One region of the Dactylosporangium thailandense genome, then DNA from elsewhere that is predicted to be linked to it. Evidence: riboswitches for the same ligand, from Rfam matches in the RefSeq annotation. Region 1 holds a riboswitch; the other holds the start of a gene.
The links. Region 1 has a riboswitch for glycine ahead of AC6JBM_RS01145 (L-serine ammonia-lyase). Riboswitches for the same ligand answer to the same signal wherever they lie in the genome.
Positions count from the first base shown of each region.

Region 2: another riboswitch for glycine. It lies ahead of gcvP (aminomethyl-transferring glycine dehydrogenase); the one in region 1 lies ahead of AC6JBM_RS01145 (L-serine ammonia-lyase).

Region 1 covers NZ_AP029195.1:276,830-280,167, reverse strand. The annotation lists gene AC6JBM_RS01150 (MMPL family transporter) at 1-426, opposite strand, end outside; gene AC6JBM_RS01145 (L-serine ammonia-lyase) at 443-1,843, opposite strand; glycine riboswitch at 1,835-1,936, opposite strand; glycine riboswitch at 1,941-2,031, opposite strand; gene AC6JBM_RS01140 (AbfB domain-containing protein) at 2,065-3,234, opposite strand.
Region 2 covers NZ_AP029195.1:1,476,928-1,480,265, reverse strand. The annotation lists gene gcvP (aminomethyl-transferring glycine dehydrogenase) at 1-1,786, opposite strand, end outside; glycine riboswitch at 1,866-1,960, opposite strand; partial or broken gene AC6JBM_RS06345 (nucleotidyltransferase domain-containing protein) at 1,994-2,647, shown strand; gene AC6JBM_RS06340 (nucleotidyltransferase domain-containing protein) at 2,708-3,338, shown strand, end outside.

The DNA.
Region 1 (3,338 bases):
GGTGTCGCGCTCGCCGATGTCGAGCTTGGCGAGGGTCGCGACGAGCAGCAGGCCGTGCCCGTCGGCGGCCAGGTAGGCGGGGGCCTTCGCGGCCGGCACCGAGAACGGGGTGTCGACCGCGGTGACGCCGGTCGACCCGGCCAGGTCGGCGGCCGCGGCGCCGACGGCGGTGCGGACGGCCGGGGCCTGCGGGTCGACGTGGTCGACGAGGCCGATGACGGTGCCGCTGGAGTCGTTGCCGGTCGCGATGGCGTCCAGCCCGTCGATCGACTCGACGTGCCTGGGGTTGCTCGCGTCCGCGATCGCGCTGAAGACCGGCCCGAACGTGAGGCCGCCGAGCACGACCACCACCAGCCACACCCCGATCACCGACCAGCGGTGCCGGAAGCAGAACCGGCCGATCCTCGCCATCACGCCGAGCGCCATAGCGCACAGCTTCGCATCAGCACTCGATCACGGTGACGGCAAGGCCTCCCCGGGCGGTCTCCTTGTACTTCACCGACATGTCCCGCCCGGTCTCCCGCATGGTGCGCACGACCTTGTCGAGGGTGACGTGGTGCGCGCCGTCGCCGTTGAGCGCGAGCCGGGCCGCGTTGACCGCCTTGACGCTCGCGATCGCGTTGCGCTCGATGCACGGGATCTGCACCAGGCCGCCGACCGGGTCGCAGGTCAGGCCGAGGTTGTGCTCGAGGCCGATCTCGGCCGCGTTCTCGACCTGGCCGGGCGCGCCCCCGAGGGCCTCGCAGAGCCCGGCGGCGGCCATCGCGCAGGCGGAGCCGACCTCGCCCTGGCACCCGACCTCGGCCCCGGAGATGGACGCGTTGCCCTTGATGATGATCCCGACGGCCGCGGCGGCGAGCAGGAACCGGACCACGCCGTCGTCGTCGGCGCCCGGGACGAAGCGGCCGCTTTTCGGAAATACCGCGTAGTGCAGGACGGCCGGGATGATGCCGGCCGCGCCGTTGGTGGGGGCGGTGACGACCCGCCCGCCGGACGCGTTCTCCTCGTTGACGGCCAGCGCGTAGAGGTTGAGCCAGTCCATGACGTGCAGCGGATCAGATATATCCGATTTTTCGCATAGATCCCTGTAGAGCCGTGGCGCTCGCCGACGCACCTTGAGCCCGCCCGGCAACACGCCGTCCGGACGCGTGCATCCGCTGCGCACACACTCCTGCATGACCGCCCAGATGTGGAGCAGCCCGGCGCGGACCTCGGCCTCCGAGCGCCAGGACAGCTCGTTGGCCAGCATCACGTCGGAGATCGAGCGGCCCTCGCAGTGCGCGAGCAGCTCGGCGCCGGTGGTGAACGGGAACTTGACCGGCACGTCGGCCTCGGCGACGGCGCCGTCCGGGCCGACCACGAAGCCGCCGCCGACGGAGAAGTAGGTGCGGGTGAGCAGCTCCTCGCCGGCCTCGGTCCAGGCCGTGAAGCGCATGCCGTTCGGGTGCTCGGGGAGGCTGCGGCGGCGGTGCAGCACCAGGTCGGCGTCGGCGCTGAAGGGGATGTCGTGCTCGCCCAGCAGCGCGATCCGCCCGTCGGACGCCACCTCGGTCCCGGTGTCCACGGTCGCCGGGTCCTCGCCCCGCAGGCCCAGGACGACCGCCCGGGCCGAGCCGTGGCCGTGGCCGGTCGCGCCGAGGGAGCCGAAGAGCTCGGCCTTGACGCGACCGGTGCGCGGCAGGAGCCCGGCCTCGGCCAGGCGGACGGCGAAGCGGCGGGCGGCGCGCATCGGCCCGACCGTGTGCGAGGAGGACGGGCCGATGCCGATGGAGTACAGGTCGAACGCGCTGAGCGTCACGGGAGGCTCCCTGTTGTCGAGGGTCGAGCCTCCCCGCTCTGTCATCGAATGCCTGAGAGCTTCACCGGCACGGCCGCCCGTAGGGTGGCCGGCGGTTTGCACCGTGGGCGCGGGACGCGGCGTCCCGGCTTTCCAGAGTCGCCTTCCCGCGGCGGTACGTGGGCCTGAGAGATTCCCGGGGAGGAGTTGCTCCTTCGGCGCCCCGTTTCCAGGGACTCTCCCGTCGCGGGTCGAGCAGCGCGTATGCGGTTGTCGGGCCGACCGTACTACGGGGCCCACGGCGCGGCAACGGCCCACGTGATGTCGGGAACCAGGCTGCCGGCGGTGTCCCGGGCCGCGGTGCCGCCGGGCGTGGCCAGCCACAGCTCCGCGTTGATGTGGCGCAGGTAGGAGCCGGGGAAGTTCCAGGACGCCAGCCGCACCCCGCCGGGGGCCGTCTTCGCGCACCAGGTCGCGTCCGCGCGGGTCAGGGCCGTGCCGTCGTCGGCGCTGATCTTCACGCGGCCGTTCTGGTGGCGCAGGTAGTAGCCCGGGTAGTTGCGCGACTGGAGGGAGTAGCACCCGCCCGCGAGGCCGGGCACCACGCGCCAGGTGGCGTCCTGCTTGAGCAGCTGGTCGCTGGAGGAGGACACGTTCTCGGTGTACCCGAGGCCGTTCATGTGGCGGACGTACCGCGTCGTGCAGCACGCCGTCGTGGCCCGCAGCGAGATGGAGGAGCCGGACGGCAGCGTGGTCGCGGCCCCGTCGTCGCCGGCCGAGCCGGGCACGGCGGCCAGGGCCGAGGCCCAGCGCACGGCCATCTTGTCGTAGCCGGCGCGGGTCGGGTGCACCCCGTCGGCGAGGTCGCCGGTGCCCAGCGCGGCGTGCATGTCGACGAAGTGGACCTTGGCGCCCTTGCCGGCCACGATGCCGGGGATGGTGGCGTTGAACGCGTTCGCGGCCGACTCCCGCCCGGCGTCGGCCAGCGGGATGATCGAGGCGACGAAGACGTCGGCGCCGGGCGCGGCCGCGCGCACGTGGTCGACGAGCGCGGACAGGCGCGCGGGCGCGTTGCCGAGGTCGTAGTTCTGCACCACGTCGTTGGTGCCCAGGTGGATGAGCACGCTGCGGGGCGCGGTGGACGACACCCAGGCGCTCGCGTTCGCGTCCACCTGGTCGATGCGCCAGCCGGGGTGGCCCTCGTGGTCGTGGTCGGGCAGGTCGGCGGGGCCGTTGAACTGGGAGCCCACGAAGTCGACGGGGTGGCCGGCGCCGGCCAGGGCGCGCCACAGGTTGATGCGGTAGCCGCCGGGCACGTTGAAGCCGTCGGTGATCGAGTCGCCGAGGGGCAGGATGCGCACCCCGCCGTTGGACTCGGCGTGGGCGGCGGAGGGCGCGGCGAGGAGCGCGGCGACGGTGGCGGCCGTCGCGGCTAGGGCGGTGAGCAGTCGACGCATGAGCCTGAAGGTATGTGTCGGTTTCATTGTTGTACATGTTTGGATTTTGTGGGTCTGGTACAGTCGGCCTTGGAACTCCGCATTCCGCGCCCCAGAGATACGTC
Region 2 (3,338 bases), 1.2 Mb from region 1:
CGGCGCTGGCCGCGTTGGTGCCGTGCGCGCTGGACGGGATCAGGCACAGGTCGCGCTCGGTGTCGCCGCGGTCGTGGTGGTAGGCCCGGATCGCCAGCAGCCCCGCGAGCTCGCCCTGCGATCCCGCGTTGGGCTGCAGGCTCACGGCGTCGTAGCCGGTGACCTCGGCGAGCCAGCGCTCGAGATCGGCGATGAGGCGGCGGTACCCCTGGGTCTGCGCGTCGGGCGCGAACGGGTGGACGTTCGCGAACTCGGGCCAGGTGATCGGCTCCATCTCGGTGGTCGCGTTGAGCTTCATGGTGCAGGAGCCCAGCGGGATCATGCCGCGGTCGAGCGCGTAGTCCTTGTCGGAGAGCCGGCGCAGGTACCGCAGCATCGCCGTCTCGGATCGATGACTGCTGAACACCGGGTGCGTGAGGTAGTCCGACGCGCGGCGCAGCTGCGCCGGGACCGTGTCGGCCGTGTCGAGCCCGGTGACGTCGGCGTGGGCGAGGCCGAAGGCGGCGAGCACGTCGCGCAGGTGCCCGAACGTCGTGGTCTCGTCGCAGGCGATGCCGACCCGGTCGGCGTCGACGCGGCGCAGGTTGATCCCGCGCTCCGCGGCGGCCTCGACGATCTCGCCGGCCCGCCCTGGTACGACCGCCGTCACCGTGTCGAAGAAGGCCCGGTGCTCGACGGTGACCCCGCCCGCGCTGAGCCCGGCGGCGAGGCGCACGGCCATGTCGTGGGTCCGCGCGGCGATCTCCCGCAGCCCGTCGGGGCCGTGGTAGACCGCGTACATGCTCGCGACGACGGCGAGCAGCACCTGCGCGGTGCAGATGTTGCTGGTCGCCTTCTCGCGGCGGATGTGCTGCTCGCGGGTCTGCAGCGCGAGGCGGTAGGCGGGGGCGCCGCCAGCGTCCTTGGACACGCCGACGAGCCGGCCGGGCAGGGTGCGCTCGAGGCCCTGGCGGACCGCGATGTATCCGGCGTGCGGGCCGCCGAAGCCCATCGGCACGCCGAAGCGCTGGGCGCTGCCGACGGCGACGTCGGCCCCGATCGCGCCGGGCTCGCGCAGCACGCACAGGGCGAGCAGGTCGGCGGCGACGGTGGCGATCGCGCCCCGCTCATGGGCCAGGGCGATGAGGGCCTCGTGGTCGCGCACGGCCCCGGAGGCGCCCGGATACTGCAGGTGCACCCCGAAGAACGCCTCGGGCAGCTCCTCGACGGCGAGGTCGAGGACGCGCACCTCGATGCCGAGCGGTTCGGCGCGGGTCCGGATGACGGCGAGGGTCTGCGGGAGCACGTCGGCGTCGACGACGTACACCTCGGACTTCACCTTCGACGAGCGCCGGGCGAGGGTCATCGCCTCCGCGGCCGCGGTCGCCTCGTCCAGCAGCGACGCCCCGGAGACCGGCAGCCCGGTGAGGTCGGCGACGACGGTCTGGAAGTTCAGCAGCGCCTCGAGCCGGCCCTGGGAGATCTCCGGCTGGTACGGCGTGTAGGCCGTGTACCACGACGGGTCCTCGAGCACGTTGCGCAGGATCACCGGCGGGGTGTGGGTGCCGTGGTACCCGAGGCCGATCATCGACACCAGGGTCCGGTTCGCCGCGGCGAGGGCACGCAGCTCGGCCAGCACCTCGGCCTCGGACGCGGCGAGCGGCAGGTCCAGCGGCTTGTGCCAGCGGATCGAGCCGGGGATCGCGGCGGTCATGAGGTCCTCGACCGTCTCGTACCCGACGGTCTTGAGCATCCGGGCCTGTTCGTCGGCGCTCGGGCCGATGTGCCGCGCGGCAAAACTGGTCATGGGCCACAACTCTCTGGGCGGATCGCGGGACAGGGGCGAACGTGCGCTCCTCCCCCTCTGTCGCAGACTCCAGAGGTGCCAACCCGCCGCGGTCCTTTTGCCTGAGAGGTTCCGGGGAGGATTTGCCCCTTCGGCGTCGCTGCTCTGCACAGCGATCTCTCCCGCGCGGGTATTGCCGGCAGGACTACCCTACCAACAGTGCAGGACTTGACCATCGTGGCGAAGCACACGATCTACTCCGCGGTCGTCGGCTCCCGCGCCTACGGGCTGGACGGCCCGGACTCCGACACCGACCGCCGGGGCGTGTTCCAGACGCCGAGCGACGCCTTCTGGTCGCTGGACAAGCCGCCCACCCACGTCGAGGGGCCGCTGCCGGAGCAGTTCTCGTGGGAGGTCGAGCGGGCCTGCACCCTGGCCCTCGCGGCGAACCCGACGGTGTGGGAGTGCCTGTCGGCGCCGCTGGTCGAGCACGTCACGGACGCCGGCCGCGCGCTGCTGGAGCTGCGCCCGGCGTTCCTGTCCCGCCGCGCCGCCCGCACCTACGGCGACTACGCCCGCGACCAGCTCGGCAAGCTCACCTCGGTGCGCGCCCGCACGGGCGAGGTCCGCTGGAAGCAGGCGATGCACATGGCCCGCCTGCTGCGCGCCGGCGCCCACGTCCTGCGCACCGGCGAGGTTCTGGTGGACGTGACCCCCTGGCGCGACGAGCTCCTGGCGATCCGCCGTGGCGAGCTGAGCTGGGAGGACTTCCAGTCCCTGGCCGGCGCCCTGACCGCCGGCCTGGCCGCCGCCGAGTCGGCGTCGAAGCTCCGGGAGGAGCCCGATCGGGCCGCGGTGGAGCGCTTCCTGTTCGCCCTGCGAACCACGGCACCTGTACCGCCCGTGCGAGCGACCACCGCCCAGCCCCCGGCCCCGGAGGGCATCCCGGCCTGGGCCGGTGCGGTGGCCGACGAGCACCCGTACCCCCTCGCCTTCGCCACGGTCAGCGGCGCCCACCTCTACGGCTTCGCCTCCGTCGACTCGGACCTGGACCTGCGCGCCTGCCACCTCCTGCCCCTGGACGAGGTGGTGGGCCTGGACACCGGCCCGGACACGGTGGAGGTGGGCGGCGAGCGCGAGGGCATGGAGCTGGACATCGTCAGCCAGGAGCTGGCGAAGTTCGTCCGCCTCCTCCTGCGCCCGAACGGGTACGTCCTGGAGCAGCTGCTCTCCCCGCTGGTGGTGCGCACCGGCCCCCTGCACGACGAGCTCAAGGCCCTGGCCCCGCACTGCCTGACCCCGGAGCACGCCCGGCACTACCTGGGCTTCGCCTCGGGCCAGTGGCTGCTGCACGCGAAGACCGGCGAGCTGAAGCCCGCCCTCTACACCCTGCGGGTGCTGCACACCGGCATCCACCTGATGCGCACCGGCGAGATCGAGTCGGACCTGCGCGTGCTCAACACCCTCCCCTACGTCCCGGACCTGATCGAGGCCAAGAAGGCCGGCGAACACCGCGCCCTGCCCCCGTCGCTGGTCGCACCGGAGGTCCTGGCCGCGGACGTGGCACGGCTGA